Regions from separate parts of the Psychrobacillus sp. FSL H8-0483 genome, predicted to be linked through region 1. Evidence: riboswitches for the same ligand, from Rfam matches in the RefSeq annotation. Region 1 holds a riboswitch; each other region holds the start of a gene.
The links. A riboswitch is a leader RNA that binds a small molecule or an ion and turns the genes downstream of it on or off. The one in region 1 is predicted to bind lysine.
Positions count from the first base shown of each region.

Region 2: it holds a riboswitch for lysine, as region 1 does, so the genes downstream of both, MHB48_RS14755 (Na+/H+ antiporter NhaC family protein) here and MHB48_RS13520 (aspartate kinase) in region 1, are expected to answer to the same signal.
Region 3: it holds a riboswitch for lysine, as region 1 does, so the genes downstream of both, MHB48_RS20080 (transporter substrate-binding domain-containing protein) here and MHB48_RS13520 (aspartate kinase) in region 1, are expected to answer to the same signal.
Region 4: it holds a riboswitch for lysine, as region 1 does, so the genes downstream of both, dapA (4-hydroxy-tetrahydrodipicolinate synthase) here and MHB48_RS13520 (aspartate kinase) in region 1, are expected to answer to the same signal.

Region 1 is NZ_CP152052.1:2,814,045-2,821,937, reverse strand. It holds gene trxA (thioredoxin) at 1-298, shown strand, start outside; gene uvrC (excinuclease ABC subunit UvrC) at 349-2,139, shown strand; lysine riboswitch at 2,182-2,360, shown strand; gene MHB48_RS13520 (aspartate kinase) at 2,457-3,677, shown strand; gene MHB48_RS13515 (YslB family protein) at 3,737-4,144, opposite strand; gene MHB48_RS13510 (succinate dehydrogenase cytochrome b558 subunit) at 4,438-5,049, shown strand; gene sdhA (succinate dehydrogenase flavoprotein subunit) at 5,098-6,858, shown strand; gene sdhB (succinate dehydrogenase iron-sulfur subunit) at 6,861-7,637, shown strand; gene MHB48_RS13495 (thioesterase family protein) at 7,777-7,893, shown strand, end outside.
Region 2 is NZ_CP152052.1:3,050,589-3,058,481, reverse strand. It holds gene MHB48_RS14765 (bifunctional UDP-sugar hydrolase/5'-nucleotidase) at 1-758, shown strand, start outside; gene yunB (sporulation protein YunB) at 830-1,564, shown strand; lysine riboswitch at 1,613-1,796, shown strand; gene MHB48_RS14755 (Na+/H+ antiporter NhaC family protein) at 1,886-3,445, shown strand; gene lipA (lipoyl synthase) at 3,578-4,513, shown strand; gene MHB48_RS14745 (YutD family protein) at 4,528-4,857, shown strand; gene MHB48_RS14740 (DUF3055 domain-containing protein) at 4,920-5,186, opposite strand; gene MHB48_RS14735 (DUF86 domain-containing protein) at 5,272-5,733, shown strand; gene MHB48_RS14730 (TIGR01457 family HAD-type hydrolase) at 5,720-6,484, shown strand; gene MHB48_RS14725 (YuzB family protein) at 6,683-6,919, opposite strand; gene MHB48_RS14720 (NAD(P)/FAD-dependent oxidoreductase) at 7,047-7,893, shown strand, end outside.
Region 3 is NZ_CP152052.1:4,074,819-4,082,711, reverse strand. It holds gene MHB48_RS20090 (cation:dicarboxylase symporter family transporter) at 138-1,412, shown strand; gene MHB48_RS20085 (SLC45 family MFS transporter) at 1,474-2,664, opposite strand; lysine riboswitch at 2,923-3,105, shown strand; gene MHB48_RS20080 (transporter substrate-binding domain-containing protein) at 3,235-4,080, shown strand; gene MHB48_RS20075 (amino acid ABC transporter permease) at 4,147-4,902, shown strand; gene MHB48_RS20070 (amino acid ABC transporter ATP-binding protein) at 4,922-5,656, shown strand; gene MHB48_RS20065 (GNAT family N-acetyltransferase) at 5,721-6,437, shown strand; gene MHB48_RS20060 (heme oxygenase) at 6,486-6,824, opposite strand; gene MHB48_RS20055 (TraB/GumN family protein) at 7,244-7,893, shown strand, end outside.
Region 4 is NZ_CP152052.1:3,466,873-3,474,765, forward strand. It holds gene MHB48_RS16940 (hypothetical protein) at 1-376, shown strand, start outside; gene MHB48_RS16945 (oligoribonuclease) at 698-1,888, opposite strand; lysine riboswitch at 2,127-2,306, shown strand; gene dapA (4-hydroxy-tetrahydrodipicolinate synthase) at 2,428-3,294, shown strand; gene MHB48_RS16955 (LLM class flavin-dependent oxidoreductase) at 3,509-4,570, opposite strand; gene MHB48_RS16960 (ABC transporter ATP-binding protein) at 4,833-6,620, opposite strand; gene MHB48_RS16965 (ABC transporter ATP-binding protein) at 6,617-7,893, opposite strand, start outside.

The DNA.
Region 1 (7,893 bases):
AACAGATCAAACTTTCAATCAAGATATAGAAGAAGGATTAGTATTAGTAGATTTTTGGGCAACATGGTGTGGACCTTGTAAAATGATTGCTCCTGTATTGGAAGAAATGGACGCTGAAATGAGCGATAAAGTCAAAATCGTAAAAGTAGATGTAGATGAAAATCAAGCAACTGCTAGCGAGTTTGGAATTATGTCGATTCCGACATTAGTATTATTCAAGGATGGTAAACCAGTAGACAAAGCTGTTGGATTCCAACCAAAAGAAGCATTAGTTCAATTTGTAGAAAAAAACGCATAATAATAAAACCGGGTCCTCTAAGGTCCCGGTTTTTTTAAACGGGTGATAAAATGAACGATTTAATTCAACAAAAATGTGCTATATTACCGGATCAACCTGGTTGTTATTTAATGAAGGACCGCCAAGGAACCATTATATATGTCGGTAAAGCAAAAATACTAAAGAATCGAGTGCGCTCTTACTTTACGGGGTCTCACGATGGAAAAACACAAAGATTAGTACAGGAAATAGTGGACTTTGAATATATCGTCACATCGTCTGATATAGAAGCATTAATTCTCGAGCTTCATCTTATTAAAAAACATGATCCGAAATATAATATTATGTTAAAAGATGACAAGACGTATCCATATATTAAAATCACGGCTGAGAAAAATCCAAAGCTAATCATCACGAGGCAAGTAAAGAAGGATAAGGGCAAATATTTTGGTCCTTATCCAAATGTACATGCTGCAAATGAAACGAAAAAGCTCCTTGATCGTTTATATCCTTTGCGAAAATGTCAAAAATTGCCTAACCAAGTTTGTTTATATTATCATATGGGACAATGTTTAGCTCCTTGCGTGAAAGAAATTGAAGATTCTGTTTATAAAGAAATGATTCAAGAAATCTCTAGTTTTTTAAACGGTGGGCATGCGAATGTAAAAAAGGACTTAACGGAAAAGATGCAGTCTGCAGCAGAACAATTAGAATTTGAACGTGCAAAAGAGTATAGAGATCAGATTGCACATATTGAAATGGTAATGGAAAAGCAAAAAATGACGATGAATGACTTCACAAATCGAGACATCTTTGGATATACGGTTGATAAAGGATGGATGTGTGTTCAAGTATTTTTTATTCGTCAAGGTAAATTAATCGAAAGAGATGTTTCACTATTCCCGATTTATCGTGATCCAGAAGAGGAGTTCCTGACATTTTTAGGTCAATTTTATGCCAAGCCAGAACATATTAAACCAAAAGAAATATTTGTTCCGATTAATACAGACTTGCATTTAGCTTCGGAGCTATTACAAATGAAAGTGATTATTCCGCAAAAAGGTACAAAAAAAGATTTAGTTGATTTGGCAGAAAAAAATGCAGTATTAGCATTAAGCGAAAAGTTTCATTTGATTGAAAGACGTGAGGAACGAACGATAGGTGCGGTAGAGGAATTAGGAGATATAATGGGGATTTCAACTCCAAATCGAATAGAAGCCTTTGATAATTCGCATATCCATGGTACGGACGCTGTTTCTGCTATGGTTGTTTTTGTAGATGGAAAAGCGTACAAAAAAGATTATCGTAAATATAAAACGAAGACTGCCGCGAAGCATGATGATTATGGTGCTATGAGAGAAGTTGTTCGTAGAAGATATACAAGAGTTCTAAAAGATCAATTACCTTTACCAGATTTAATCATTATTGATGGAGGGAAAGGACAAATAGAGGCTGCTCGTGAAATCATCGAAGATGAATTGGGCCTAGATGTTCCGATTGCTGGCCTTGCGAAAGATGGGAAGCACCAAACCTCTCAGCTTTTGTATGGAGACCCAATTGACATGATTCCGATGAAGCGTACGAGCGAAGCATTTTATTTACTCCAACGTATTCAGGATGAAGTGCACCGATTTGCTATTACATTCCATCGTCAACAACGTGGAAAGCATACAATAGCTTCTTCGTTAGACGGGATAGAAGGAATCGGACCAAAACGAAAAAAACTATTACTAAAGCATTTTGGATCTTTAAAGAAGATGGAAGCTGCTAGTAAAGAAGAGTATATAGATGCTGGACTTTCCAGTAAGCTCGCAGACGTTATGATAAATCATTTTAATAAAAATTCGTTGTCTTCAGAATAATGTTGTGTTATGGTTGAAACAATTTAATATTCACTATTCAAAAGTGAAGATAGAGGTGCGAATTAACAAGAGTACTCATCAGGAGGATGAAAAGTTCCTAGGATTGTTGAGAAAAGGGTTATTCGCCGAAATATAGAAAAGCTTTTCCTTTTCTATGTTGGTCCTGCATTTAAGAGATGTAGGATTGTCAGAATTTGATATTCTGGAGGGCTATCTCACATGGACAATTACTTTTTGACCGTGTATGAGACAATGCTTTTCACAATATGTGAAAAGCATTTTTTAATCCTTGCAGATAAAAAAGGGAGATAATGTTCATGAGTAAAATTGTTATGAAGTTTGGTGGTACCTCTGTTGGGACTACAGAAAAAATTGCACATGTAGCTAATCGAATACGCAAAGAAAAAGAAAAAGGTCATGATATTGTGGTTGTCGTTTCAGCAATGGGGAAAACGACAGATGAGTTAGTGAAACTAGCACATGAAATAACGGAAAGTCCCACTAAAAGAGAAATGGATATGCTGTTAACCACTGGAGAACAGGTAACGATGTCTTTACTTGCAATCCAATTAAATGCTTTAGACATTGATGCCATTTCTTTAACAGGTTGGCAAGCAGGCTTACAAACAGACAATGTATATAGAAATGCTCGAGTAGAAAATTTGGATGGCTCTAAAATTCTGAACTTGTTAGAGGAAGGTAAAGTAGTCATTGTTGCGGGATTTCAAGGGGTTTCAAGCGATGGAGAAATTACGACGCTTGGTAGAGGTGGATCAGATACAACTGCAGTAGCAATTGCTGTATCAATAGAGGCGGATATTTGTGACATTTATACAGATGTAGAAGGGGTATTCACTTCGGACCCACGATTCGTCCCAAATGCAAGGAAATTAGAGCAGTTGGAATATGACGAAATGCTTGAGCTTGCTAATTTAGGTGCAGGTGTATTGCATCCAAGAGCAGTGGAATTTGCAAAAAACTATAAAATTCCATTAAGAGTTCGTTCCAGCTATGTAGAAAATGAGGGTACTATTTTAAAGGAGGAAGTAGACGTGGAAAAAAATTTAGTAGTTCGTGGAGTAGCATTTGAATCGGATATTGTTCGATTAACGATAGAGTACGAAGTGCCTTTTAACGGTTCGTTAGCTTCTATCTTTACTACACTTGCTAATAATCATATAGATGTAGATATTATTGTTCAATCCATTGTAGATGGTGTAAAACCAACTGTTTCATTTTCTATCAAAAAAGAATCCTTATCAGAAGCAATTACAGTTTTAGAAACTCATAAAGAAGTGCTTGGTTTTACATTTGCTGATTTTGAGGTGGGTCTAGCAAAGGTTTCAATCGTTGGGTCTGGTATGGTTTCTAATCCTGGTGTCGCTGCACAAATGTTCGATCGTTTGCGTAAAGAAAATATTCCGGTGAAAATGGTGAGTACTTCTGAAATAAAAGTTTCCGTCGTGGTACCCCAACAAAATATGATTCTTGCAGCTAATGCTTTACACGATGAATTTAAATTAGGACTTAGCCAGTAAGAAGCGAAAAAAAGCAATGTACATAGTCTATGACATGTACATTGCTTTTCGTTGGATTATTAACTTTTTAAATCCCATTTAATATGAAAAGTAACGATTCCATTCTTTTTTAATTGTTCATCATAGCATTCAGTTAAGTAACCAGATATTTTTTGTTGTTGCTCTGCTAAGAAGCCAGCTTCTAGTCGGTGGCTGCGACTTATCCCGCTTTGGGGTAAATTATACGTATGTAATGTATAGTAAGCAGAATCCTTTGTTGTTTTATCGAGTTCTAGTGTACCCCATCCTGCTTCTTGGAAGAAAGAGATGGCTTCTTCCATCGAATAGAGTGGAAATTTGCGAGCAAGATCTTTTCCAGCCCAATATAATATGTCTTTTTCATGTTTTCCGAGAATAGAAGCAAGCACGTGGTCTCTTATTAATTCATATCCAAAGGAAGTTACATGTGAATGTTCTTTTTCATTCAAGTAGCAACCCATCTTTCCAAAAAAAATATTAATCTATCTTGTTTATTTTATCATAAATAAATTTGTCTTGGTAACCGAATAGTTTGTGAAAAAATAATTCAATCATTATAGGGGAATGAAAGTAGAAAGATTGCTGAAATAATTAATCCTGCCTTGACGCTCCAAAATGATGAGAGTACAATGGATATGTCATAAATTCGTAACATGAATATGTGAACAAGTGATGATGCCTATTGTTCTATTACGATAGTAATTCATCTTTGTCGAATGTAAATATGAGGGAGGTACCTGTTTTGTCGAAAGATCGCGAATTTTACATGCGCCGATTACATTCTTTATTAGGAATAATTCCTGTTGGATTGTTTGTGGCGCAACATTTAGTAATAAACCATTTTGCTACAAGAGGACCAGAGGCATTTAATGGTGCAACACATTTTATGGAGAGTCTTCCATTCAAATTAATGCTGGAGATTTTCGTAATTTACTTACCATTAATGTTCCATGCGTTTTACGGGATTTACATTGCATTTACTGCAAAAAATAATCCGAAAAACTTTGGAACACTTCGAAACTATTTGTTTATTTTACAACGTTTTACTGGGATTTTTCTTGTTGTATTCATCGCTTGGCATGTATTTGAAACAAGATTCCAAGCTGCTATTGGAGCAAAAGAAGTTAATTTTAATATGATGGCAGAGATATTATCAAATCCATGGATGTTAGGCTTCTATATTGTAGGGGTAGTTTCAGCTTCATTCCATTTAGCTAACGGTATTTGGTCATTCTTAGTTAAATGGGGTATTACTCAATCACCAAAATCACAACAAATTGCTACATATGTAACAATGGTAATCTTCTTAGCATTATCTGTAGTTGGTGTACAAGCTCTTTTAGCATTCGTATAAGGAACCCTCTACACATTCAACTACTATTAAATAAGGAGTGAGAATAGCATGGCAAAAAGTAAACTTATTGTTGTCGGCGGTGGTCTAGCTGGATTAATGGCAACAATGAAAGCAGCCGAAGATGGCACACACGTAGATCTATTTTCATTAGTTCCTGTAAAACGCTCACACTCTGTTTGTGCGCAAGGCGGTATTAACGGGGCTGTAAATACAAAAGGTGAAGGAGATTCACCAGCTGTACACTTAGATGACACTGTCTATGGTGGAGACTTCTTAGCAAACCAGAAACCAGTAAAAGCAATGACTGATGCTGCTCCTGGAATTATTAGCTTGTTTGACCGTATGGGTGTTATGTTCAACCGTACACCGGAAGGATTATTAGATTTCCGTCGTTTTGGTGGTACTTTGATGCACCGTACAGCATTTTCTGGTGCAACAACTGGTCAACAACTTCTATATGCTTTGGATGAGCAAGTGCGTCGTTTTGAAGTAGATGGTCTTGTTACGAAATTCGAAGGATGGGAATTCCTTGGTATAATAAAAGATAGTGAAGGTGTTTGTCGCGGTATTAAAGCGCAAAATCTTCAAACAATGGAAATTCGTGCTTTCCGTGGGGATGCAGTAATTATGGCTACTGGTGGACCTGGTATTATCTTTGGGAAAACGACGAATTCCATTATTAACACTGGTTCAGCAGCTTCTATCGTTTATCAACAAGGTGCATATTATGCAAATGGAGAATTTATTCAAATTCACCCAACTGCAATTCCTGGTGATGACAAATTACGATTAATGTCAGAATCTGCACGTGGTGAAGGTGGACGTATTTGGACTTACAAAGACGGCAAGCCTTGGTACTTCTTAGAAGAAAAATATCCTGCGTATGGTAACTTGGTTCCACGTGATATCGCAACACGTGAAATCTTTGACGTATGTGTTAACCAAAAACTTGGTATTAACGGAGAAAACATGGTGTATCTAGATCTTTCACACAAAGATCCTCATGAACTAGACGTAAAACTAGGTGGCATTATCGAAATTTATGAGAAATTCACAGGTGATGACCCTCGTAAAGTACCAATGAAGATCTTCCCAGCAGTTCACTATTCTATGGGCGGACTTTGGGTAGATGAAGATCAAATGACGAATATTCCTGGTTTATTTGCTGCAGGAGAATGTGATTATTCACAACATGGTGCAAACCGTTTAGGAGCAAACTCACTACTATCTGCTGTATTTGGAGGAAGTGTTGCTGGTCCTAATGCAGTAAAATATATGAAACACCTTGATACTCATGCTGAAGATATGGACGCTACTATTTTTGAAGCGGAAGTTAAACTTGAGCAAGAGAAATGGGATAAAACAATGGCGCTGTCAGGTACTGAAAATGCATACTTACTTCATAAAGAACTAGGTGAGTGGATGACAGACAATGTAACGGTTGTTCGTTACAATGACAAACTGGAAGCTACAGATAAAAAAATTCAAGAATTACTTGAACGATATGAACATATCAATATGAATGATACACAACAATGGTCGAACCAAGGTGCTTCATTTACTCGTCAATTGAAGAACATGTTATACTTAGCTCGCGTTATTACGATAGGAGCACTTCAACGTAACGAAAGCCGAGGAGCACATTACAAACCTGACTTCCCAGAGCGTAATGATGAAGAGTTCATGAAAACGACAATGGCAAAATTTGATCCTGCAACAGGGGCTCCAATTTTCCATTATGAAGAAATAGATGTATCTCTTATTGCACCTCGTAAACGTGATTATTCTTCTACGAAAGGAGAGAAATAATAATGGTTACAGCAACTGAAACGAAAAAAGTACAGATAGAAATTTTCCGCCAAGATACACCTGAATCCACACCATATTGGGAAAAATTCGAAGTGAACTGGCGTCCAAATATGAATGTTATTTCTGCTTTAATGGAAATTCGTCAAAATCCAGTAAACGCTGATGGAAAAGCTACTACTCCAGTAGCTTGGGATATGAGTTGTTTAGAAGAGGTTTGTGGAGCTTGTTCTATGGTTATTAATGGTCGTCCACGTCAATCATGTTCTGCTCTTATAGACCAATTGACTCAACCGATTCAATTAGCACCAATGAAAACATTCCCAGTAGTTCGTGACCTTCAAGTAGATAGAACACGTATGTTTGATGCTTTGAAAAAAGTAAAAGCATGGGTTCCGATTGATGGTTCTTACGATCTTGGAGAAGGTCCACGTATGCCGGAACGCAAACGTCAATGGGCATATGAATTATCAAAATGTATGACTTGTGGTGTATGTTTGGAAGCTTGTCCAAACGTAAACAGTGGTTCAAACTTTATAGGGCCAGCTCCACTTTCACAAGTTCGTCTGTTTAATGCGCATCCAACTGGGGCAATGAACAAAGATGAGCGCTTAAATGCAATTATGGGAGATGGAGGCCTTGCAAACTGTGGTAACGCACAAAACTGTGTAGTTGCATGTCCAAAAGGTATTCCTTTAACAACTTCTATCGCTGCTTTAAACCGCGATACAACAGTTCAAATGTTCAAAAACTTCTTCGGAAGCGATCATATGGTTGACTAATACTTTATTAGGAAGTCTGCGTAGAATATTATTCTATGCAGATTTTTTATTTCTCTGATACAATAAGTGCATAATTATCGGTTTTCAGAATGTTAAACCTGAAAAATCCACTAATAATTCAACGTAGGGGGATTAGTATATGAGACCTAGTTACATAGAAGATGCTGCGAGTTGGGAACAAGGATTTGCTTTTTACGCAGAGGTTAGCGTTCGTTTTTCAGAAACGGATATGTATGGACATTTAAATAATACTGTG
Region 2 (7,893 bases), 240 kb from region 1:
TTGAGGAAGGGAAAGTAATAGGGAATACATTACAAGCTGCTACGGGCAAATTTGGTATGTACGTGGGGCATGTGACGATAGAATATGACCTAGAAAGTAAAAAAATTGTATCTAGGCAAGCGACCTTGTATCCTACGGATAATTTACCGGTTCCTAAAGAGGCAGAACTTCAGTTAGAAAAATGGGAGCAAATAGGGAATCAGAATCTTTCCTCTATTGTATTCGAAAATCGCTCTCTATTAGCAAAGGAATGGTTTAGTGGTTCTGACTTATCTAGTTTTTTTGGAAAGGCGTTAATTGCTTTTACTAATGCTGACTGTGCTATGTTTCCCGCAGGTATCTTTTTAACGGATTTACCTAAAGGTCCTATTTCGGCTAGTGATTTACATGGTTGTCTACCACATCCTATTAATCCGTGTGTGATTACATTGACCGGATCAGAGTTACTAGAAATAATAGAGACCTCTAAAAATGATAAATGGCCGAGTCTAGAAGTGAAAGGGCTTGGTTTCCGTGGGAAATATTTAGGTTCCATGCTGTATGAACAACTTGTAGAAAATGAATTCGGTGACCTTTTTATTAAGGATGAATTGTTGAATCTCGATAACATATATACGCTAGCTACGCTGGATATGTTTACATTTGGCTATTTCTTTCCTACGTTAAAGTTTGCGAATAAGCAATATTTTATGCCAGAGATGATTCGTGATGTTGTAAAATGGTATGGAAAAATAGAAGAACGTATATATTTGTCATGAAAATCTCTCCGTTTACATATTGTAACTAGGGGGATTTTTTGTTGTTCTATCGAAAAAAGAAGCGTTTCTCCATATTAACAACTCAGCGAAAATTAGCGATTTTTCTTGCATGCTTCATCCTATCGGTTGCGGGAGTTTTTTATTATGTGAATGTACAACTAACTCCAACATATCTTCGCTATGCGGAAGTCCAAACGAATAAAATAGCGTCCATGGTTATTAGTAAAGCCATTAATTCGAGAACGGCTAACGTATTAGACGTAAACGATATTATTGAAGAAGTGCCATCCGATAGTGCAAATATGGTCACAACGAAATTTAATACAGAGATCATTAATCGTGTTCTATCCGATACAAATAGTTTAGTACAATCGCATTTAGAGCAAGCCGAGCAAGGAAATTTATCGAGTTTGCCTTATTTAGATGACATCGAATATGACAAGCAAACGATGGAGGATCAAGGGGGAGTTGTATTTTTCGTGCCGATGGGGCAGGCGACGAATATTCCACTCATTGGTAACTTAGGTCCTAAAATTCCGATAAGGTTTCATGTAATCGGAAATGTCCAATCAAATGTAGTGCCAACCATTCAGGAATTTGGTATTAATAATGCGTATGTAGAGGTCAGTATCCATATAAAAGTAAATGTCCAAATTATCGTTCCATTGGCAAGCAAAATGAGTGTCGTAGAGCAAAATATTCCGGTTGCAATGGGATTAGTGCAAGGGCAAGTACCGTATATTTATACGAAAGGTGAAGGGAATTCTCCATCTGTAGAAGTACCCTTACCGTTGCCAGAAAAATAAAAAATATTAAGATGCATAGAAATTACTGATACTATAATGTAAATGAATAAAATAGGTAGAGGCTGCAGAGCTTAAAAGTACTATACGGTAGGGTGACACCGAGGATCGTATACGAAAGGAAGTTTTGCCGAAATTAGATATGGTTGGTCAAACGATATTTAGTTGGGGTTATTTTGAATAAAAATAACACTGTCATTTATATGATTCATATAAATGGGGAGCTACAAAAATATGGATAAAAGTTTTAATACTTAAATTCAATAGTAGAAGCCAACCTATAATAATTAGGGTGGCTTTTTTTATTTTGAGGAGGAGCAGGTTTTGGAGAATACAATTTTTTCTTTAGTACCACCATTATTAGCAATTATTATGGTTTTAGTCACAAAAAGGGTTTTATTATCATTAGGAGTTGGGATTGTTTCCGCTGCGTTTCTTGTAGAGAGTTTTGCTCCTGTAGATTCGTTCATACTCTTATGGGAATCTTTTAAAACTTCTTTTTGGGATGAAGGGTTAAATACGCATAATATTTATATATTACTCTTTATATTGTTATTAGGCGTTGTGACAGCATTTGTTAGTTTGTCTGGTGGGAGTGAGGCATTTGCTGCGTGGGCGGTAAAAAGAATTCAGACAAGACGTGGTTCAAAGCTACTTACTGTATTTTTAGGAATCATCATATTTGTAGATGATTATTTTAATGCACTAGCAGTTGGACAAATTGCAAGACCTATTACTGATTCACATAAAGTATCACGTGCAAAGCTGGCTTATTTTATCGATTCTACTTCTGCACCAGTTTGCGTGGTATCACCAGTTTCCAGCTGGGGCGCTTTTTTAATTTCACAGCTAGGGGTTATTTTTACGACACACGCAATAACTGAGTATACACCCTTACAGGCATTTATGTTAATGGCGCCAATGAATTTTTATGTAATTGCAACTCTATCCATGGTATTTTTTATTGCATGGACAGACTTTGATATATTAGAGATGAAAAAACATGAAAAAAGAGCGATAGAAACAGGTCAACTATTCGACTTGGAGAAAACAAATCCAGGGGATCTTCAAGGGGATTTCCCGGAAAATAAATATGGTAAAGTAATTGACCTAGTACTGCCTATCATTTCATTAGTTGTTGTAACACTATTAGCCATGTTTTGGACAGGCTACAACCTGTCTGGAAGAGAATTTAATCTACTGGTGATTTTTGAAAATATGAATGTTCCATTTTCTCTACTTATCGGAGGATTAACAGCAAGTACTTTAGCTGTATTATTGTATTTACGTCAATTTAAAACAAATCCGGGTGCTAACATTAGCAATGTATGGAAAGCTCTAGTCACAGGTGTTAACTCTATGCTACCAGCAATCTTTATACTCGTATTTGCGTGGGCATTGTCATTTTTAATCAATGAATTAGAAACAGGTGCGTTTTTAGCTACGTTGGTAACGGAAAACAATATCCCAGTTGGGGTCATTCCTTTCCTATTATTTGTCTTAACAGCGTTTATGGCATTTGCAACAGGTTCGTCATGGGGGTCTTTCGGGATTTTATTACCAATTGGAGCAAGTATTATAATGGCCATAGAACCCGAATTATTATTGCCAGTTCTTGCAGCTGTATTGGCTGGAGCAGTTTTTGGAGACCATTGCTCTCCTATTTCAGATACTACGATTATGTCAGCAACTGGAGCAGGGGTAAATGTCATTGACCACGTTATAACACAATTACCATACGCCATTATTTGCGCCGTAATTGCTGGCGTTGGCTATTTAGTTTTAGGATTGACAGGGTCTGTAATGATTGGTTTTATATCAGTTATAGTCATGATTGTACTATTATTTACTGCTTGGAGTATTAGAGGTAAAAAAGCCAATTAATACATGTTACTTAGAAACCGCTGATTACTTGTTTATACTAGGTAAATATAGTTTCAGAAGGTTGTTTGAATTCTCATAATATGTTACATTGACAACAGTAAAGTTAGTTTATTTGGAATGGGGTCGAGAGTAGTGACATCGTGCAAACCAACAAAAACTGAGCATGAGCGTAAGCCTGATTGGTTAAAAATAAAATTAAATACAAATGAAGAATACAAGGGTCTAAAAAAATTAATGCGTGAAAATAATTTACATACAGTATGTGAAGAAGCGAGATGTCCAAATATCCATGAATGTTGGGGTTCGCGAAGAACAGCAACATTTATGATCTTAGGAGCAGTTTGTACACGTGCATGTCGTTTTTGTGCAGTGAAAACTGGGCTTCCAACTGAGCTAGATTTAGCAGAACCAGAACGTGTTGCAGATTCAGTAGTTATTATGAATTTAAAACATGTAGTTGTTACGGCGGTAGCTCGTGATGATTTAAAAGATGGTGGCTCGGAAGTATTTGCAGAAACAATTCGTGCAATCCGTCGTAAAAATCCATTCACAACAATTGAAGTTTTACCTTCGGATATGGGTGGAATCGAGCAAAACATCCAAAATATTATGGATGCCAAACCGGATATTCTAAATCACAATATTGAAACCGTTCGTCGTTTAACTCCGAGAGTTCGTGCAAGAGCAAAATATGACCGTTCGCTTGAATTACTTCGTCGCGCAAAAGAAATGCAACCAAGTATTCCAACTAAATCATCACTAATGTTAGGTTTAGGGGAAACGCATGAAGAAATTCTAGAAGTTATGGATGATTTACGTGCAAATAACGTGGACATCATGACAATTGGTCAGTATTTACAACCAACTAAAAAGCATTTACCTGTTCTAAAATATTACTCACCTGCTGAGTTTGGTGAGTTACGTAAGATTGCAATGAGTAAAGGATTCTCGCATTGTGAAGCTGGTCCTCTAGTAAGAAGTAGTTATCACGCGGATGAACAAGTGAATGCTGCTGCGAAACAAAGACAAGCACAAGGTGAAGAACTACTAACTACTCAAAATATCTAATGGGTGGTGATTAAATGATAGTTGTGGAAGGTTTTACTTATGAAGTATTAGAAGATTACCGAGATGCATTTAAAGAAGATGCTTTTTTGGATCGGTATAGCGAAATCTTATCGAAGTATGACTATATTATGGGTGACTGGGGATATGGACAGCTTCGTTTAAAAGGATTTTTCGAGGATCGTAATCATAAAGCAACATTTGATACGAAAATAAGTACCATGAAAGATTATTTGTATGAGTATTGTAATTTTGGTTGTGCTTATTTTATTCTCAAAAAAACAGGAGTTGCCCCAAAAATGGCTCCACTAGAAATTAATGAAACCCTTGAGCAAGATCATTCGTGATCATAGCTCAAGGGTTTTTTAGTTTAGCTCGAGTGACAAGTGTTTACCATTTGTTACTAATCTTAGCTGAGTAATTCTCTTAAGTAGTCTCTTAGTTCTTCTGCTTCTTCTTCTGTTCTATTATATACATGTTCGAGATAGCCTGGTTCTTCTAAATCGTCTGAACCTAAAATGGCTGCTCGACCATATTGAATATCCATAACAAGCACTTTCCCAAAAAAACGAGAGCTTTGTAAAATTGCTAAATCATATCGTTGAGAATCTCCTGTAAATCCAACAAATCTTGTTTTCGTATCTTCTACATCATCGTATAAAAAAAATCGTTCCACCCGGCAACACTCCTTCCTACCTATGAATTATGGTACTATAGAATAGAGGTATATATCAACTGAAGAAGAATTAGGAGGCTTTTCAATGTATTTTGTGGATCGAAAAAAAATTGCAATGACTTTAGCACATATGAAAGAATTGCTTGTATTAATAGACCAAAAAACAGATTGGCATAAAGATGAATTATCAAAATTAGCGTTCGAACGAGTTGGCCAAAATATGATTGAATCGATTATTGATGTAGGGAATTCGATGATTGATGGTTTTATCATGAGGGATCCTGGTGGCTACGATGATATTATCGACATTTTAACTGATGAGAATGTGATTACCCCTGAAATGGATGCTCCTATCAAAGAAGTGATCGAATTTCGAAAAGAACTTGTGCGTAGTTTTTATTCCGTTGATCATAAAAAATTAGAACATATACTTGTATCCAACTTAGTGTATTTAAAACAATTTCCTGAAAAAGTAGAAAGCTATTTGGTAAATGAACTTGGTCCAGTTTCTGCTTTTCTACCGGAGGATTCGAATGTTAAGCTATAAGGCTTACTGTCTAGACCTGGATGGAACTGTGTATAGAGGTAAAACGCCAATAAAAGAAGCAGTGGATTTTGTGCAGTATTTGCAAAGTAAAGGGGTGGAGCCTTTTTTTGTGACGAATAATTCTTCCATGACCCAAAAAAAACTGCAAGAAAAGCTAGCGATAATGGATGTACATACGGATCAAGATCATATTATTTCTTCTTCGATTGCGGCAGCGAATTATATGGATGAATACTATCATGGAAAGTCAGTATTTATGATTGGAGAAAGTGGTTTACAAGATGCGCTTGATTCTAAACAAATAGTCATTACGGAAGATATTGGTGATGTGGTTGTTATGGGGATTGATCGCGCCATTAACTACGAAAAGCTTGCAACTGCTTGTCTTTCGGTTCGTGCGGGAGCAACCTTTATTTCTACCAATAGTGATCATGCATTTCCAAACGAAAGAGGACTTGTTCCTGGAAATGGTGCTTTTACAAAGTTAGTAGAGCATTCCACTGGTGTAGAGCCAATATTTATGGGGAAACCTCAGCCTTACATGTTAGAGCTTATACAAAAGAAGTATGGATTTAAAAAAGAAGAAATGATTATGATTGGAGACAATTATCAAACAGATATATTGACGGGCATCCGTATGGGTATTCATACAGCACATGTGAATAGTGGTGTAAATCGTACAGAAGAAGTGCAATTGCAGAGAGAACAGCCAACGTATTTCCTACAATCGTTATTGGAGTGGACAAAATAAAAAGACTGCAGCAGCTATTGCTTGCAGTCTTTTTAAAATGACGCTGTTATGTTTTACTGTTGTTTTTTAGCATGCAATGTTGGGTAGAATTCGTGCAGACTCTTGCTTGAATCGAGCCAGACAAGACCCCACAGGTGTAGCCGAGTTTGCTCGCCCGCGGAAAGTAAGCGGATTATACCATATAGATGAACAGAGCATTTAAAATAATGGATTTTCTTCAATATATGCATATATTTTAGCTACAAGATCAGCTGAAGATTCGCCTTCCACCACATCGCCATTCACAATGGCGAATAAAGTTTCAGAGCACAAGGAACAATAGCTTAAACAGCCATATTCAAGTACATCTAAATTCGGATCTTGTTCTAAAATTTCAAAAGCTTCTTGAGAACCATTTGCAAGGTTGCTTATACAAAATTCAACCATAGGATTCATAGCTGTCACCTCACCACATCGTCATGCTACTCTTTTTTTATCGAATCGTCAATAAAGAAGTTTTATTGTGAAATCCATCACAATCATTTATAATTTGAAATGACATTGAAATAAAAGGGAGAATATTATGCGAAAATTAGTATTACTTGGTGGAGGATACGGTAATATGCGCGTGTTACTTCGGTTATTGCCGAACAACTTGCCGGATGATGTAGAAATCACATTAATAGACCGAACACCATTTCATAGCTTAAAAACAGAGTTTTATGCGTTAGCAGCAGGAACATCACCTGATAATGAGATTCGAGTAGCTTTTCCTGAGAGTCCTAAACTAAAGATAACGTATGGTGAAATTGTAGAAATTGATGTAGAAACTAAGCAGGTTTTATTAGCAGACGGACAAGCAGTTGCGTATGATGATCTAGTTATTGGACTTGGTTGTGAAGATAAGTACCATAACGTCCCTGGAGCAGATGAATTTACGTACAGCATTCAAACGATTGGGCGGTCACGTGACACGTATAATAAAGTTGGTGGATTAGCAGCGGGATCTATAGTTGGCATTGTTGGTGCTGGACTAAGTGGGATTGAACTAGCAAGTGAACTTCGTGAAAGTCGTCCAGATTTAAAAATTAAATTATTTGATCGAAGTCCACGCGTATTAAGAGATTTCCCAGAACGTTTAAGTAATTATGTGCAAAAATGGTTCGATACGAACAATGTAGAGGTAGTAAGCAACTCCAACATTACAAAAGTAGAACCGAATAAACTATATAATCATGAAGAAGTAATCCCAGTGGACGTGGTTGTATGGACAGCAGGTATTCAACCAGCTGCACCAGTGAGAGCGTTGCCAGGAGAAAAGGATAATACAGGACGTGTTATCTTAACTCAATATCATGATCTACCTAATTTTGAAAACGTATTTGTCGTAGGTGATTGTGCTTCTCTACCATTTGCACCTAGTGCTCAAT
Region 3 (7,893 bases), 1.3 Mb from region 1:
TAATTCGAAATTGTAAAATGATTAATTTAATAAAATGTCGGATTTTGTCGGATTTTGTAATTCCCCTTTAAAGTGTTATAAAAGCTCTTTTGGATGTTAGAAAGCGTTTTCAATATAAAAAAAGGGGTGACTTATTGATGAAGAAAAAATTTAAATTTTCATTGGCCTATCAAATTCTAGTCGGGTTAGTACTAGGGGTTGCTGTGGGAGCAATCTTTTTCGGAAATCCTGCAGTGGAAACCTATTTACAACCGATAGGTACAATTTTTATAAATATGATCAAAATGATTGTAGTCCCAATTATAGTTTCTACTTTGATTTTAGGAGTTGCAGGGACTGGCGATATAAAGCAGCTAGGTAAACTGGGTGGAAAAACTCTTTTATACTTTGAAATTGTTACTACTATTGCTATTCTTGTCGGGTTACTAGCGGCGAATATCTTCCAACCTGGGGTAGGTGTAGACATGTCTACCCTTTCTAAAACGGATATTCATCAATATGTAGAAACGTCTGAAGAAGTTCAAAGCCATGGTTTTGCAGATGTAATTGTAAATGCTGTTCCAAGTAATGTTGTCCAGGCAATGGCAGAAGGAAATATGCTAGCTATTATCTTCTTTTCTGTACTATTTGGGCTAGGTATTGCTGCAATTGGTGAAAAAGGTAAACCAGTACTTGCCTTCTTCCAAGGTACAGCAGATGCGATGTTTTGGGTGACAAACCTTATCATGAAATTTGCTCCATTCGGTGTATTTGCTTTGATTGGCGTTACCGTGTCAAAATTTGGCCTAGAATCGTTAGTACCTCTAGGTAAGTTAATGGCATTAGTCTACCTTGCAATGATATTTTTCATTGTTGTTGTATTAGGTGGAATTGCTAAACTAGTCGGCATCAATATTTTCCATCTTATTAAAGTATTAAAAGATGAATTACTATTAGCATACTCGACTTCAAGTTCAGAAACTGTATTGCCAAAAGTAATGGAGAAGATGGAGAAATTTGGATCGCCAAAAGACATTGTTTCTTTTGTTATCCCGACTGGCTATTCTTTTAATCTGGATGGGTCAACACTCTACCAGGCTATTGCGGCAATTTTTATTGCACAGATGTATGGGATTGATTTAAGTATTATGGAGCAAGTTACTTTAGTTGTGGTATTAATGGTGACTTCTAAGGGAATTGCTGGGGTACCAGGAGTTTCGTTCGTTGTCCTATTAGCTACTTTAGGAACTGTAGGTATTCCAGTTGAAGGTCTTGCATTCATCGCTGGTATTGACAGACTTCTTGATATGGCACGTACCGTAGTAAATGTAGTAGGGAATGCATTGGCTACAGTTGTAATGTCTAAGTGGGAAGGTAGATTTGATAAAGAAAAACAAGAAGCTTACTACGCTTCTTTAGACGAAATAGTATAAAACCAAATAATACATGAAAAACCGGCTACTATCCATTGGGTGGCCGGTTTTATTGTATCATTTATACATTGGGTGGAAGAATGGATACAGAGGAAGTGGAGGTAGTTTTGACCTTCAGCATGCAGACTAATGCAAAAAGCATACTCCCGGCAGTAGCATTAAATAATATTCCAAAGCCAAATAAATCAATTAAAAACCCGAGAGCCGGTGGGGAAATGATGGCCGCTAATGAAGAAACTAAATAATATAGGCCAGTTCGTGTTCCAAAACTGTGTTCACTCCCAAGAGAAATAATATAAGGGTAGGAATTGATATTTATACAAGCCCAAAACATTCCACCAGCTAATAGAATTGCGCGTAACGAAAAGACAGATTCTACCCAATTTAATAGAAAGAAAACGAAGAATAAACCGATGATCCCAATTAATATTACTTTTTTCTTTCCAAACTTTGCACCTAATAGCCCGCTTGGTATGGCGGAAAGCACAAAACTTAATGAAAAAAAAGCTAATGAAAATGCAGAAGCACCTTTGGATAATCCAAGCTCGTTTACTCCATATAAAGTAAATAAAGCTTCCATTCCTTGTATAGCCATAAACCAAAAAAAGATTGCAGCTAACAAGAAAACAGTAGGAGTATTTAATTCTACTTTATAGTTGATTTTTGGTGTGGTCGAGATGGGAAAAGGAATAGCATCTTGGCTTTCCTTAATATTTTTAAAAACAACTACTAAAGCTACTAAGAAAATAATTGAAACCACTAAGAATGGTAACGATTCTTCCATACTGAATAAGAATGAACCAGCACTAAACGCTAATATGCCGCCGCACCCACCCATGAAATTAATAACTCCATTTGCTTTTGTACGTTCTGGTTCAGGGGTAATATCTGGCATTAAGGATATTGTTGGGGAACGGAAAATGGCCATAGATAAATTCATACAAACCATAAAAATGATTAACGTAAGTAAACTAGTATGAAAAGGAATAAGACCATAGAATAAAGCGGTAAAAGGGAGACCAATAAGCAAATAGGGCATGCGTCGACCGAAACGTGTACTCGTTCGATCACTGCGGCTTCCGATATATGGCTGTAAAAAAAGGGCAAAGTAATTATCAATTGTCATCAGAAAACCAATTAATGCAGTACTTGTAATATAATTATCTAGAAAGAATGGAACAAAGCCGTTATACAATGACCATCCTAAACTTATGCTAAAAAAACCAAAACCTAAAAACCAGATTTTTTTCAACGCAGTTCTCCTTCGAATAACAATTTTTAAGAATAAATCACCAGGATTTAATCAGTCGATAATACACTGGCATAACCGAATTCTTTGAAATAACTTAATCCATTAAAAAAAGAAGTGTACTTTTATATATATGGATTTGCTGAGGGATTGAGTCCTTTATCATACTCAGTCAGAGAAGTGTTTAATCTAGATAGATTGACAGAAAGAAATTGTTATTGTAAACTATGAACAATAATTGAATATGACCTCACTTAGTATAGGTGAGGTAGAGGCGCGATATTTAACAGTCTTTAGTGGAGTTTGAGAAGCTATGATGCTAAAGAGAAGGGAATGTCGCCGAAGTTTGTAATATTTCTCCGTATTACTTGCTGGGTCTGTAGTTAAGAACTGCAGGACTGCCGTTATAATCTTCCCGGTTTATAATGGTGTGCTATCTCATTTGGGAAAAGTAGAGGATTTAGGGCAACTATACATATTGCGACCTGAGTTCATCTCAGGTCTTTTTTTGTACAAGTTGTCCTTTTTTAGATTTCATACGCATAGACTGAAAATAAAAGGAGAGTAATAGAAATGAAAAACAAACTATTATTATTATCAATATTTCTTACCGCAATTTTGGTATTAGCAGCATGTGGATCAGACAAAAAAGAAAACAGTGGATCATCATCAGCTACAGATAAGGACAATACATTTACAGTAGGTTTAGAAGCAGGCTATGCACCTTTTAACTGGACACAATTAAACGACTCTAACGGGGGCGTGAAAATTGATGGCAACAAAGAATATGCAGGTGGATATGATGTAGAAATTGCAAAAAGAATTGCAGATGGATTAGGAAAAGAATTAGTAATTGTAAAAACAGAATGGGACGGATTAGTACCATCATTAACTTCCGGAAAGATTGATGCAATTATTGCCGGGATGTCACCGACAGAAGAACGTAAAAAGACAATCGACTTCTCTGAGAACTACTACACATCTAACTTTGTAATGGTAGTAAAAAAAGGTGGACCTTTTGAAGGAGCTACTTCTATCCAAGATTTTAGTGGTGCAAAGGTAACTGGACAATTAAATACTTCTCATTATGGTGTGATTGATCAAATTGAAGGCGTAAAGAAACAACCTGCATCGGATAATTTCCCTGCAATGCGAGTTGCTCTAGAATCAGGTGTGATTGATGGATACGTATCCGAACGCCCAGAAGGAATTAGTGCTTCTTCAGCCAATGATAAGTTTGCAATGGTTGAATTTACAGATGGATTTGTTGCGCCAGAGGAAGAAACAGCGGTTGCAGTAGGACTTAAGAAAAATAGCGATCTAACTGAAAAAATAAATGAAATTTTAGCAAAAATCTCTGAGGAAGATAGACAAGAGATTATGGATGCTGCTATTAAAAATCAACCAGCGGCAGAATAAAGATGAAGTGACACGACACCGGCTGCATCTATTTGCAGTCGGTTTTAATGTTTAAGGAGGAAAAGTATGAGCTTAGAGTGGATTTTATCAATAATAGTTAATAACTGGCCAATGTTCCTTCGTGGAGCAGGTATGACACTTTTAATCTCCATAATTGGTACGATAATAGGAGCTGTTATCGGTTTAATAGCAGGCGTAATACGTACAATACCAGTGCCTGAAAGAAAAGCAAAACGAATTTTTTTGAAAATAGTTAATTTTATTCTTTCCATATATATAGAGTTTTTCCGTGGAACGCCAATGATCGTGCAAGCGATGGTCATTTTTTATGGGTCTGCTTTAGCATTTGGTATAGATATGGATCGAACCGTTGCAGCAATCGTTATCGTATCTATTAATACAGGTGCTTACATGGCGGAAATTGTTCGTGGTGGTGTAATTTCCATTGAAAAAGGGCAATTTGAAGCAGCTCAAGCAATTGGTATGAATCATCTACAAACAATGCTACAAGTTGTATTACCACAAGTTATTCGAAATATTTTACCAGCGACCGGCAATCAATTTATTATTAATATTAAGGATACATCCGTACTGAATGTAATTGGTGTAACGGAGCTATATTTCCAAACAAAAACAATTGCAGGAATAAACTTTACGTATTTTGAACCATTTTTTGTTGCATGTATTTTGTACTTCGTCATGACTTTTTCGGTAACATTAATTTTACGATATTTTGAAAGAAAATTAGAAGGTCCGACTAACTACAGTATGATTGGTCAACCTACACAAATAACACTTCCCCAAAAAAATGAGGGAATTTAATAGCGAAGGAGGTAAACAAATGGAAAAAGTAATCGATATACAACATTTAAGCAAATCCTTTGGTAATCATGAAGTGTTAAAAGACATTGATTTCTCTGTGAATAAAGGAGAAGTTGTTTGCATCATTGGTTCCTCTGGATCTGGTAAATCCACTCTTCTTCGTTGCGTTAATCTTTTAGAAAAACCAAGTGGTGGTCAAATCATTTATAATGGAGAAAATATTCTAGATAACATGCACGATATTCATGCTTATCGAACTAAGCTAGGGATGGTTTTTCAGCAATTTAACCTGTTTAATAATCATAATGTCCTAAGTAATTGTGTCGTGGGACAAGTAAAAGTATTGAAACGTTCCAAAGAAGAAGCGGAAAAAATAGCATTAAAGTATTTAAAAGTAGTTGGAATGGATCAATACGTGAACGCGAGACCAACTCAATTATCTGGTGGTCAGAAACAGCGTGTAGCGATTGCTCGAGCACTCTCGATGGAACCAGATGTCATGTTGTTTGATGAACCAACTTCCGCACTTGATCCAGAAATGGTAGGAGAAGTTCTAAAAGTGATGAAAGAACTAGCAGCATCAGGACTTACAATGTTAATCGTCACACATGAAATGGAGTTTGCGAAAGAGGTTTCAGATCGTGTGGTATTTATGGATAAAGGCGTAATTGCAGAAGAAGGTCCCCCAAACCAAATCTTTAATAATCCGACGCAAGAACGAACGAGAGAATTTTTAAAACGCACGTTAAGATAACGTAAAATATTTTGATGGTCGTATTATCTCACGCATTGGATACAGGAAAAGAGGAGATACTTAGGTGAATCTTTTTAGTCTGATAAAAAAAGACCGAGAGTACTGGCTTGTTGATCAAGTAAAAGGTGTCAAGAAGAACAACGAAGATTACTTAATCGCTTTTACAACTCTTTTAGATGAATGGAATGCAGAAAAGGTAGGGTACTTGTCCTTATTAATGGACGAAGAAAACGAAGACTGGCTCTTAAAACGTGGGTTTAATAAAGTTTCTTCTATTGTAGAGTATACAAGAAATTTAGAGGAGACATTTAACCCTTCTATGGAAATTAAGGTAGATGCACTCTCAGAAAGTCATTTAAGTGATTCAGCCTTCGCAGAATTATATGAATCTTGTAGAAGTGGTTCCGCCAACAAAAATAAACTATTTTCTATTGACCAAATTATGGAGTCCTTCGTAAATGAACTTGGTCCTAAATGGCGTGAGCATTGTTATATATTTTCGAATGGTAAACAAGCTCTAGGTATTAGTATTCCGCATATAGAAGAGGGAACAAGAGATGAAGGAAGACTCTTTTATTTTGGTGTAGTTCCAGAACAGCGAGGAAAGGGTTATGGAACTGTGTTTCATTTACTTTCATTAGAAATAATGAAGCGTTTTGGAGCAAAATCTTATGTGGGAAGTACCGATGAAAATAACCAACATATGATTCGTATTTTTGAAACGAATGGATGTACGTTGCGAGATAAAAAAGGAATTTATCGTATCAATCGAAAACAATAAAAAAGTGGATGGCTCAGAAAACGAGTCATCCACTTTTGTGTATTTAAATTATTTAGCTGGGATCGCTTCAATGGAAGCAGCGACTTTCGAAATAATTAATTGGCTTCCTAAGATTGGAGACTCCTCTGCAGATTCAGCAGAACCTGGTTCTGGGCGTTTATGAGCTTGTTTAAAAATGTCACTGTCTTTCCACGCTTGGAAGTTTTCTTCATTATCCCAATACATATTCACATTCATTTCATCATATTCCGTAAGACCTACTGTAATTGCTACTTCTACCTTAATAAAACCTTCCATTTCTTGAAGAGGACTTGGCTTTGTAAAGGCTGGTGCCATTCTTTCCGCAAAACCTAATTTAGTTTTAATGCGATTCGTTACAATAATCATTGGTCATTCTCCTCTGTAAGATTTATTTGTTAATGTTAGTATACCATCTTCCATTCACCATGAGTCACTATAATGGTAGCTATGTTCCTGTTCTGCACTTCTTTAGAAATAGGTTGTACCCCATTTTTATCAATGCTTGTAGTTGATTCATCTGCTAAAATAATCGAAGTACGATTGCGGTACGTTGACGCTCCTCTCTGATAATTGATCACGAAGTCACAGAGTTCTACTGAAGGAAAAAATATACCTATTTCTAGTTTTCTAAGAAATTATTTAATTTCACTATTTTTGGTTGTTTTTTAATAGAACTTAATTGAATTTTATCGTCAAGTACTTCATTATTAACAATAGACAGTCTTTTAGTAATCAATGAATATAGGATTACGTAAAAGAAATACATTCTATGAAGGAAGTAGTTTATGTCGGAAGAAAATATTACTCGCATATATTTAGATGGCAAGGAAATTATTTTAATTGGAACGGCTCACGTTTCCAGACAAAGTGCAGACCAAGTAAAAGAAGTAATTGAAAGAGAAAATCCAGATTCGGTTTGTATAGAATTAGATGAACAAAGATATCAGTCTATAATGGATAACAATAAGTGGAAAGAGACGGACATCTTTAAAGTAATTAAAGAAAAGAAAGCCACCCTATTGTTGATGAATCTAGCTATATCTTCGTTCCAAAATCGAATGGCAAAACAGTTTGATATTAAGCCAGGACAGGAAATGATTCAAGGGATTGCAAGTGCGAAAGAGGTTGGAGCAGAAATAGTCCTAGCGGATCGAAATATCCAAGTAACGTTCTCTCGTATTTGGCATAATCTTGGTTGGATAGGTAAATCACAATTACTTACTTCTGTTTTCTTTAGTATTTTCAGCAAAGATACTATTTCGGAAGAAGAACTAGAGAAGATGAAGACACAAGATACATTGAATGCTGTACTTGCCGAATTTACGGCATCCTTTCCAAAGCTAAAAACACCTTTAATTGATGAGCGCGATCAATACTTGGCTCAAAAAATTAAAGACGCACCAGGAGAAAAGGTAGTGGCAGTATTAGGTGCAGC
Region 4 (7,893 bases), 650 kb from region 1:
TTCGATTTTCCGAACTATGAATTACGAAATTAGAAGGTCCCGTGATTCTTTTCATAATAGACAATGGCTAATTTCTAACAAATCAACGGGTGAAGGATATACTTTGATCCCAGGTAAGAACGATGGTTCAGCAGATAGTTTTGGAGTTGGGGATGTATGGCTTCTTCGCTACCGTAGTACTGAGTTAGATGATGGACAGGGTTTCACAACAGATTTAAATAAAGCAAGAGCTAATTTAGACAAATTCATTAATAAGGAGAATATTAACGGACAGGATATAGTGGTTTGGTATGCAGCACATTTCAGACATGATGAAACAAGTGGAGAGGACGTTGCGCACATTCTTGGTCCAGAATTAAAACCTCGAAACTGGTAGTGATCGATAAATATCTGATAGTATTTAGCTAATTTAAAACTGGAAAAAGTAGGGCAGTTCAGCAATGACTGCCTTCTTTCAGAGGATGCTCTTGCTCCTTTACTCCTATACAATGGATAAGCTATTGTGCAGGAGTTAGGTGCGGATTTGTGTTTAAATAAAGCAAAAAAAAGTGCAGTCCAGTACCCATAAATTGAAGCAGGTGTAGAAATAATACATTGGTAAAGGGACCATCTCTCAGTCACTATATGACTTTAGGGACAGCCCCTTACTCCAACCATGCTATTGTTTCACAGAGTGTGTAAGTAACATAGATCAACACTAGTCATGCTGACTATCTTTTTTCACCTCATTCATTAAATACTCTACAAACAAATCATCCCTCACCAACCATGCTTCATAAGTTCTTTTAATAAATCGTTCGCCTTCATCAAAACTTGGAAAGGTTTGTTCCATTTCGGTTTTATTTTTTTCAATCATCCAGTCCTGATTGTTCTTTTGATAAAGAAGAAAAACGTTTTCACTTTTATTTTTATACAGAGAACCGAATGAAGAATGTTTTAAATTATATCGATTCCTTTTCGCATCTTCCTGTATTGGCTCCAAATGGAATGTTTCCACTATAAACTGCTGGTAAGCGTCTTTTGTTAAAGAACAACCTGATGCTTTCTGATGTCCCCCACCACCGAAATGTCCTGCAATTTCAGAAACATCGATATGATCATGAATGGTACGAAATGAGATTCTTTTTCCACCCATTATTAATATTGCGATGTAGTCCAGATGTGGATATTCTTTCCCTAGCTCATTTCCTAGCTCTGAATGATACGATTCTGCATGCACGATTCCAACGATATGGTCCCCTACTTCTGCTTGTACAATCTCTCTTTTTTTCCGACGAATATATCGTTCAATCTTGTCTTCTTCCATGTTCAGTATTTTCTTTTCGAATTCATCAAAATCAAAATGTTCACTTGAACGAAGTCTTTCCATCATCTTTTCTTCAAATTCTTCCATCGATACTAAAAAGAAGAGTGCGTTAAGTGAATGAGCTTGGTGGTTCTCGTTCTTCTCCCATTCCCATGTATCATACTGCCTAACTAACTCTACAAATTCTGTTATAGCATCTAATGGTTCCAACAGTTCATGTGTAACCAAATATTCATATAATAATGAGGTAGCAGACGTTAATTTACCTTCATTATCTTCCACTAAAACATATCCCCACTCATAATCATTCAAATGTAAAGCAGTTTTGTGGTGATCAAGTAGTTGGATTTTCCCTTTTGCATGATAAAAATCGTTGAGCCTTTTTTCATTTTCTTCATTCGGAGACAAATCAGTAATAAATAAAAACGTATCTGGAGGATCATGTTCCAAAAAGAATTCAATCTCTCGATTAAGAGACGATACCGAATTATATCGCACCTTCACTTGCTTACCGAAAGCAAGTTTTGCTAAAATGCCACATCCTACCCCATCTAAATCATTATGAGACAATAATTTATACATCATCTTCACCTCAAAAGTAGTATGGCTTTTATATGTCAAACTTATTGATAGTAACTGTTGCTTTATACTTAATCAATGGACAAAGTTAAGAGTAGCAAGCAAATCAATTGATTAAAAATCTAAATTTTAATCCTAAAATAAATTAATTTTAGATATTAACAGGTCAACTATTGCAATTCCATAAGAAAACAGGTACTATTTCTATAATTAAATAATCACTTATTTCAAGAACTTTTGAAGTAAGGATAGAGGCGCAAAGACCATCAGTACACAAATGGAGGATAATGAGATCCTAGGACAATTGTCGAAAGGGGAATTTGCCGAAGCGGAAAGAATCTCATTTTTCTTGAAGCTGGTTCTGTTGTTGAATAAACACTTAATTGTCATATAGGAAACTGTATGGAGGGCTATCTTACGCAAAGAAATAATTTATTGTTTCTAATGCAACAACGAGCCCTCGTTGTTGCTTTTTTGCGTTAATTTACTAACTGCCCTTCTCCCTCTGTTTTTAATAAAAAAATATAGGATGTGGAGAAGTAATGAATTTCGGACAAATTTTAACTGCTATGGTGACTCCTTTTGATGAACATGAGGAGATTGATTTCCAAGCTACAAGAAACTTAATCAATTATTTAATCGCTAATGGAACAGAAGGTTTAGTGGTTTCTGGTACAACAGGAGAGTCTCCAACGCTAACAGAAGAAGAAAAGGTCGAGTTATTCAAATTTACAGTGGAAGTAGTAAATGGAAGAATTCCGGTAATTGCTGGTACTGGATCGTACAACACAAAAGAATCAATGAAATTAACAAAACTTGCGGAAGATGCAGGTGTCGATGGCATTATGCTCGTTGCCCCATACTATAGCAAACCATCACAAGAAGGATTATATCAACACTTTAGGACAATTGCGGAGGTCACATCTTTACCGATTATGCTATATAATATTCCCGGACGCAGTGTTGTCAACATGTCAGTTGAAACAGTCATTCGTCTTTCCAAAATACCAAATATTGTATCCATTAAAGAAGCAAGCGGTAATTTAGATATAATGGCCGAAATTATTGATCATACACCGGAAGATTTTTCATTGTACAGCGGGGATGATGGTTTAACGATTCCAGTGTTATCAATAGGCGGAACAGGTGTCATCTCAGTAGCGTCCCATGTCATAGGGAATGAAATGCAAGCGATGATTAAAAATTTCAAAATTGGTAATATCCAAGAGGCAGCTAAGGAACATCGTAGACTACTACCAATAATGAAAGCACTATTTGCTGCTCCAAATCCAACGCCTGTAAAAGCAGCTTTAAATTTAAAAGGCGTCCCTGTCGGTGGTGTCCGCTTACCTATGGTTCCTTTAAACGATGAACAACTTAGCGCACTGCAGCAAGTACTAAATGTATAAGAGTAAAATTTAACAGTGCCTATACAAAAGATATGTTTTTACAAGAAGAGCGAATTCCAGATTGAATGGGAATTCGCTCTTCCATATTTATTCGAACTCCAACCAAGCAACTACCTCGCAATGAGCCTGGTGCTGAGTTATTAATTCTTATTCAAGAAAAAATACGTTATCCCGCCCTTATAGGAGTGGGAAACCTATACTGAAACACGTAAAACTATAACGTATTTTCCGTTTCAGCTTCCCATCGGTTAATTTCATCTCTTACGATCGGCGCAACTTCTGTTCCTAATAGCTCTATAGCTTTTAACACATCTTCATGTGGCATTGAACCGACTGGTACGTGGAGCATAAAACGTGTAATGCCAACATTTTTACGAAGGAAAATGATTTTTTCCGCTACTGTAGATACGTCACCTACGTACAAAGCACCTTCTAAACTACTCGCTTCATCAAAAGTTTTACGCGTATATGGTCCCCAACCGCGTTCTTTTGCTAAAACATTCATTACCTGCGCAGTAGGTGGGAAAAATTTCTCTTTTGCACTCACTGTTGTCTCGCCTACAAAGCCATGAGAATGAGAAGCTACCTTTAGCTTCGTAACGTCATGGCCAGCCTGTTTTGCTGCTCGTTTATATAGGTCAACGATGGGAGCAAACTGTAATGGGCTTCCACCAATAATCGCTAGAACAAGAGGTAGCCCGAGAACGCCTGCACGAACGGCAGATTGTGGTGTTCCACCGCTTGCAATCCAGACAGGGATCGGCTCCTGAACAGGACGAGGATAGATTCCTAAATTATTAATAGATGGGCGATGTTTTCCACTCCATGACACTTTTTCTGATTCTCTAATTTTCAATAATAAATCCAATTTCTCATCGAATAACTCATTATAATCTTGTAAGTCATAACCAAATAGAGGGAATGATTCAATAAACGAACCTCTACCTGCCATGATTTCTGCACGTCCATTTGAAATGGCATCAACTGTTGAAAACTCTTGGTATAAACGTACTGGATCGTCGGATGATAATACAGAAACGGCACTAGTCAACTTAATTTGTTTCGTTTGTGATGCAGCTGCAGCAAGCAATACTGCTGGCGCAGAACATGCAAAATCTTCGCGATGATGTTCTCCTACACCAAAGACATCCAATCCTACCTTATCCGCTAACACAATCTCCTCCACAACTTCACGTATACGTTCCGCGTGGCTTATCACTTTACCAGTTTGAACATCTGGCGTTGTTTCTACAAACGTCGTTATACCAATTTCCATCATAATTGCCTCCTCATTTACATAAGCTCTGGATTTATCTAAACATAGTTAAATCATACATTTTTAATAAATGATTCTCAATATCCGTGATTTTATTGCTACAAGGATAATCGAAAAATAAAAAGCCTCTTTCCGAAGAAAGAGGCTTTTTAAAATAAACTTAGCTATTATCTCTGGTAAACAATCATGTTGTTACCTGCCGAAAACCCGCTCGCTTAAGAAAGTCCTACCATACGTGTGTAATGAGCGCATGGTTCTGTTTTTATATTACCTTGATCGTTTCTTCTCCGATTTCAGCTTCTCTTCCAAACAGTCTTGCATAGACACCACTGCTACTTTCAAGCAAATCCTTATGTTCTCCTTCTTCGACTATAGCTCCATTTTCAAGGACAATGATCTTATCTGCTGATAGAACAGTGGAGAGACGGTGAGAAATAATTAAGATTGTTTGTTTTTTTGCTGTTTTTAAAACAACCTCATTAATCTTTGTTTCTGTAATCGGATCGAGAGCTGAACTTGCTTCATCGAGGATGAGGATTGGAGCATCTTTTAAGATGGCCCTTGCCAACGATAATCGCTGCTTCTGTCCTCCTGAAAGAAGCCCACCTCTTTCTCCTACCCTTGTATTCAGTCCTTCTGGAAGAGATTTAATCAAATCATCCAAACCACTATCATGCAAAGCCTTAAGTAATTCATCATCCGTAGCATTCTGCTTTCCAATTCTCAAATTATCAGCTAATGAACCACTACGCATTTGGACATCCTGGGTCACAATCGCAATTTGTGATCGGAGCCAAGCTGTATCCCATTCGGTAATGTCCCTGTTATCCAATTCAATCAGGCCCTTTTGGTTATCATATAATCTAAAAAGTAGGTCCACAATCGTTGATTTTCCCGAACCACTTGGTCCGACCAAGGCCACTTTTTCACCCGCGTGAATGTCAAATGAAACGCCTAACAACACATTTTCTTGTTTTCCTGGGTAAGCAAACGTTACGTCTTTCAATCTAATATTACCGCTTGCCCTTTCACCACGAATGCCCTCTTGAATTTCTGCTTCCGCTGGCTGTTGCGAAAGAAGAATGTCCGAACGATCTAGTGCAGGTCCCGTTCTTCTAACAGAAAGCCAGTTACGCAGCAATCTTTGCATTTCATTGGCGGCAATCGTTACTAATCCCCCCGCTGTAAGCATTTGACCACTTGTCAAACCATCGTTCCAAATTAATAGCGTACTAATTAAATAGACAAGACCTAAGGCAAATCCGTTATAGCATGCAATAATTACTACAGATTGCATTCTTGCTTTCAGTTCCCTAATAGAATGCTTAACAAATGTGTCCCTGATGGCAATCACGCTCTCTACCTCATTGTCGGAAACACCCATAACCCGTGACAAATGGATTCCAGTAACTGACTCTCTCAGCCTTTCAAGATATCGAGAGGCCTCTTCTCTCGCATTAGCGGAAGCTGCCCTCGTCCTAGCTCCCACATAATTGGAGCTCCAATAGAAGATAACACCTAGAATAACACTGGTAATCATCAAATAAGGATGGATCCAAAACAATACGAGACTATAAATAATGACTCCCTGGACGCTTGCCATAAAGGTTGATCCTTCCCAAGCGAGAAAATTGTGGAGAGTATCAGGGTCATCCGAAACTCTTGCTAGCAGTTCCCCTGACGAATTGTTATGGTAAAAGGAGAAAGGCAACACTTGCAAATGACTGAAAAGACGGAGCTTTTGCCAATTGGTGACTGACTTTGCGGTGTAATGGCAAAAATATTCGTCGATGACCATCATGACTAAATCAAAAACGGCTGAAAAGACCAATAGCCACATTAACCCCCAAAGCCAGGGACTGCTTTCATTCGGGATGATTGTATCTATAAGCCAACTAAGGGCCAATGTCGGGATTAGTGCAGAAAAGATCTGGCTGATGGCAATTACGACCGAGTCGGCAATCACCCACTTTTTATACGGCATTAAAAATGCCAGAACCCTTTTCCCATCACCTGTTTTCTTTTGTTGGGAGACAGTGTTTATGCTCATCCAATCAGCTCCTTCTCCAACTCTCTATATTGGGATCTGTATAATTCATAATACTGACTCCTTAGTGCAAGCAGTTCTTCATGAGTCCCCTGTTCAGCTACCACTCCCTGATCTAAGAGGAGAATTTTATCCGCGTTCCTGACCGTAACAAGCCGATGGGCAATGGTGATTGTCGTTCTTCCCGGAATTAATTGTTCAAGAGCTTCCTGAACTTTCTCTTCTGTCTCCCCATCCAAGGAAGAAGTAGCTTCATCAAAAATCAAGATTGGCGGTTGGCGTAAAATAGCCCTAGCAAGCGCTACCCTTTGCCTTTGTCCCCCGGAGAGCTTTAATCCCCGTTCGCCAACTACTGTTTCATACCTATCTTCCAGTGATTCAATTAATTCTTTTAAACCAGCTGCTTCGACAGCTTGCTCCAACTCTTCCATGGTTGCATTGGGTTTTCCATATAAAAGATTATTGCGGAGTGTACTATTTAATAGAAAGGTTTCCTGAGATACAACTCCTACCTGTTGTCTGAAGCTGTTCCTATTGAATGAGAAAAGGTTCTTTCCATCTATTAGGACCGAGCCACTCTCCGGTTCATACAATCCTAGTAAAATTTGTACAAGTGTGCTTTTCCCGCCTCCGCTTGTACCAACAATTCCTATGTGGTTCCCTGGCTCCAAGGAAAGCGAAACTCCTTTTAGTATTTGTTTTTCGCTAGAAGGATACGTAAACCAGATATTTTCCAATTCTATTTTTCCTTCTACCAATCCAAAGGAAGGCAAATTTTTTTCATGTTCTTCTGGTAAATCAAAATATTCATAGATTCTCTGTAATGCCGGAATCGCCTGTTGGATGGTCAGAGCATTTTCAGCAAGTGATCGGACAGGCAAAAACATGATTGGAATAAAACTGAGGCAAGCCACCAGTGTCCCAATTGTAATATTTTCTTCCCAGACAGCAAATCCTCCAATCAACATGACAACGCCAGGAGTAGCTATATTGAACAAATTTCCAAGACGCCAATTGACTTTTCCAATCAGTGCCGCACGAATAGAGAAGGTTTTCCAGTCTGACATTTTTTTTTGCTGTGTCTCCACTTCTTCCTTTTGTGTTTGAAATGTCCTGACTAATCGGTTGCTTTCAATGCTTTCTTGTAAATGTTGATACATATCCGCGCTCATGTCTCTTTGGACGGCGCTCATTTTCCTCATGGTTTTGCCCAATTTAAATGAAGGGAAAATATAAATGGCGAAAACAACAAACATAACGATTGCCGCCGGCCAGT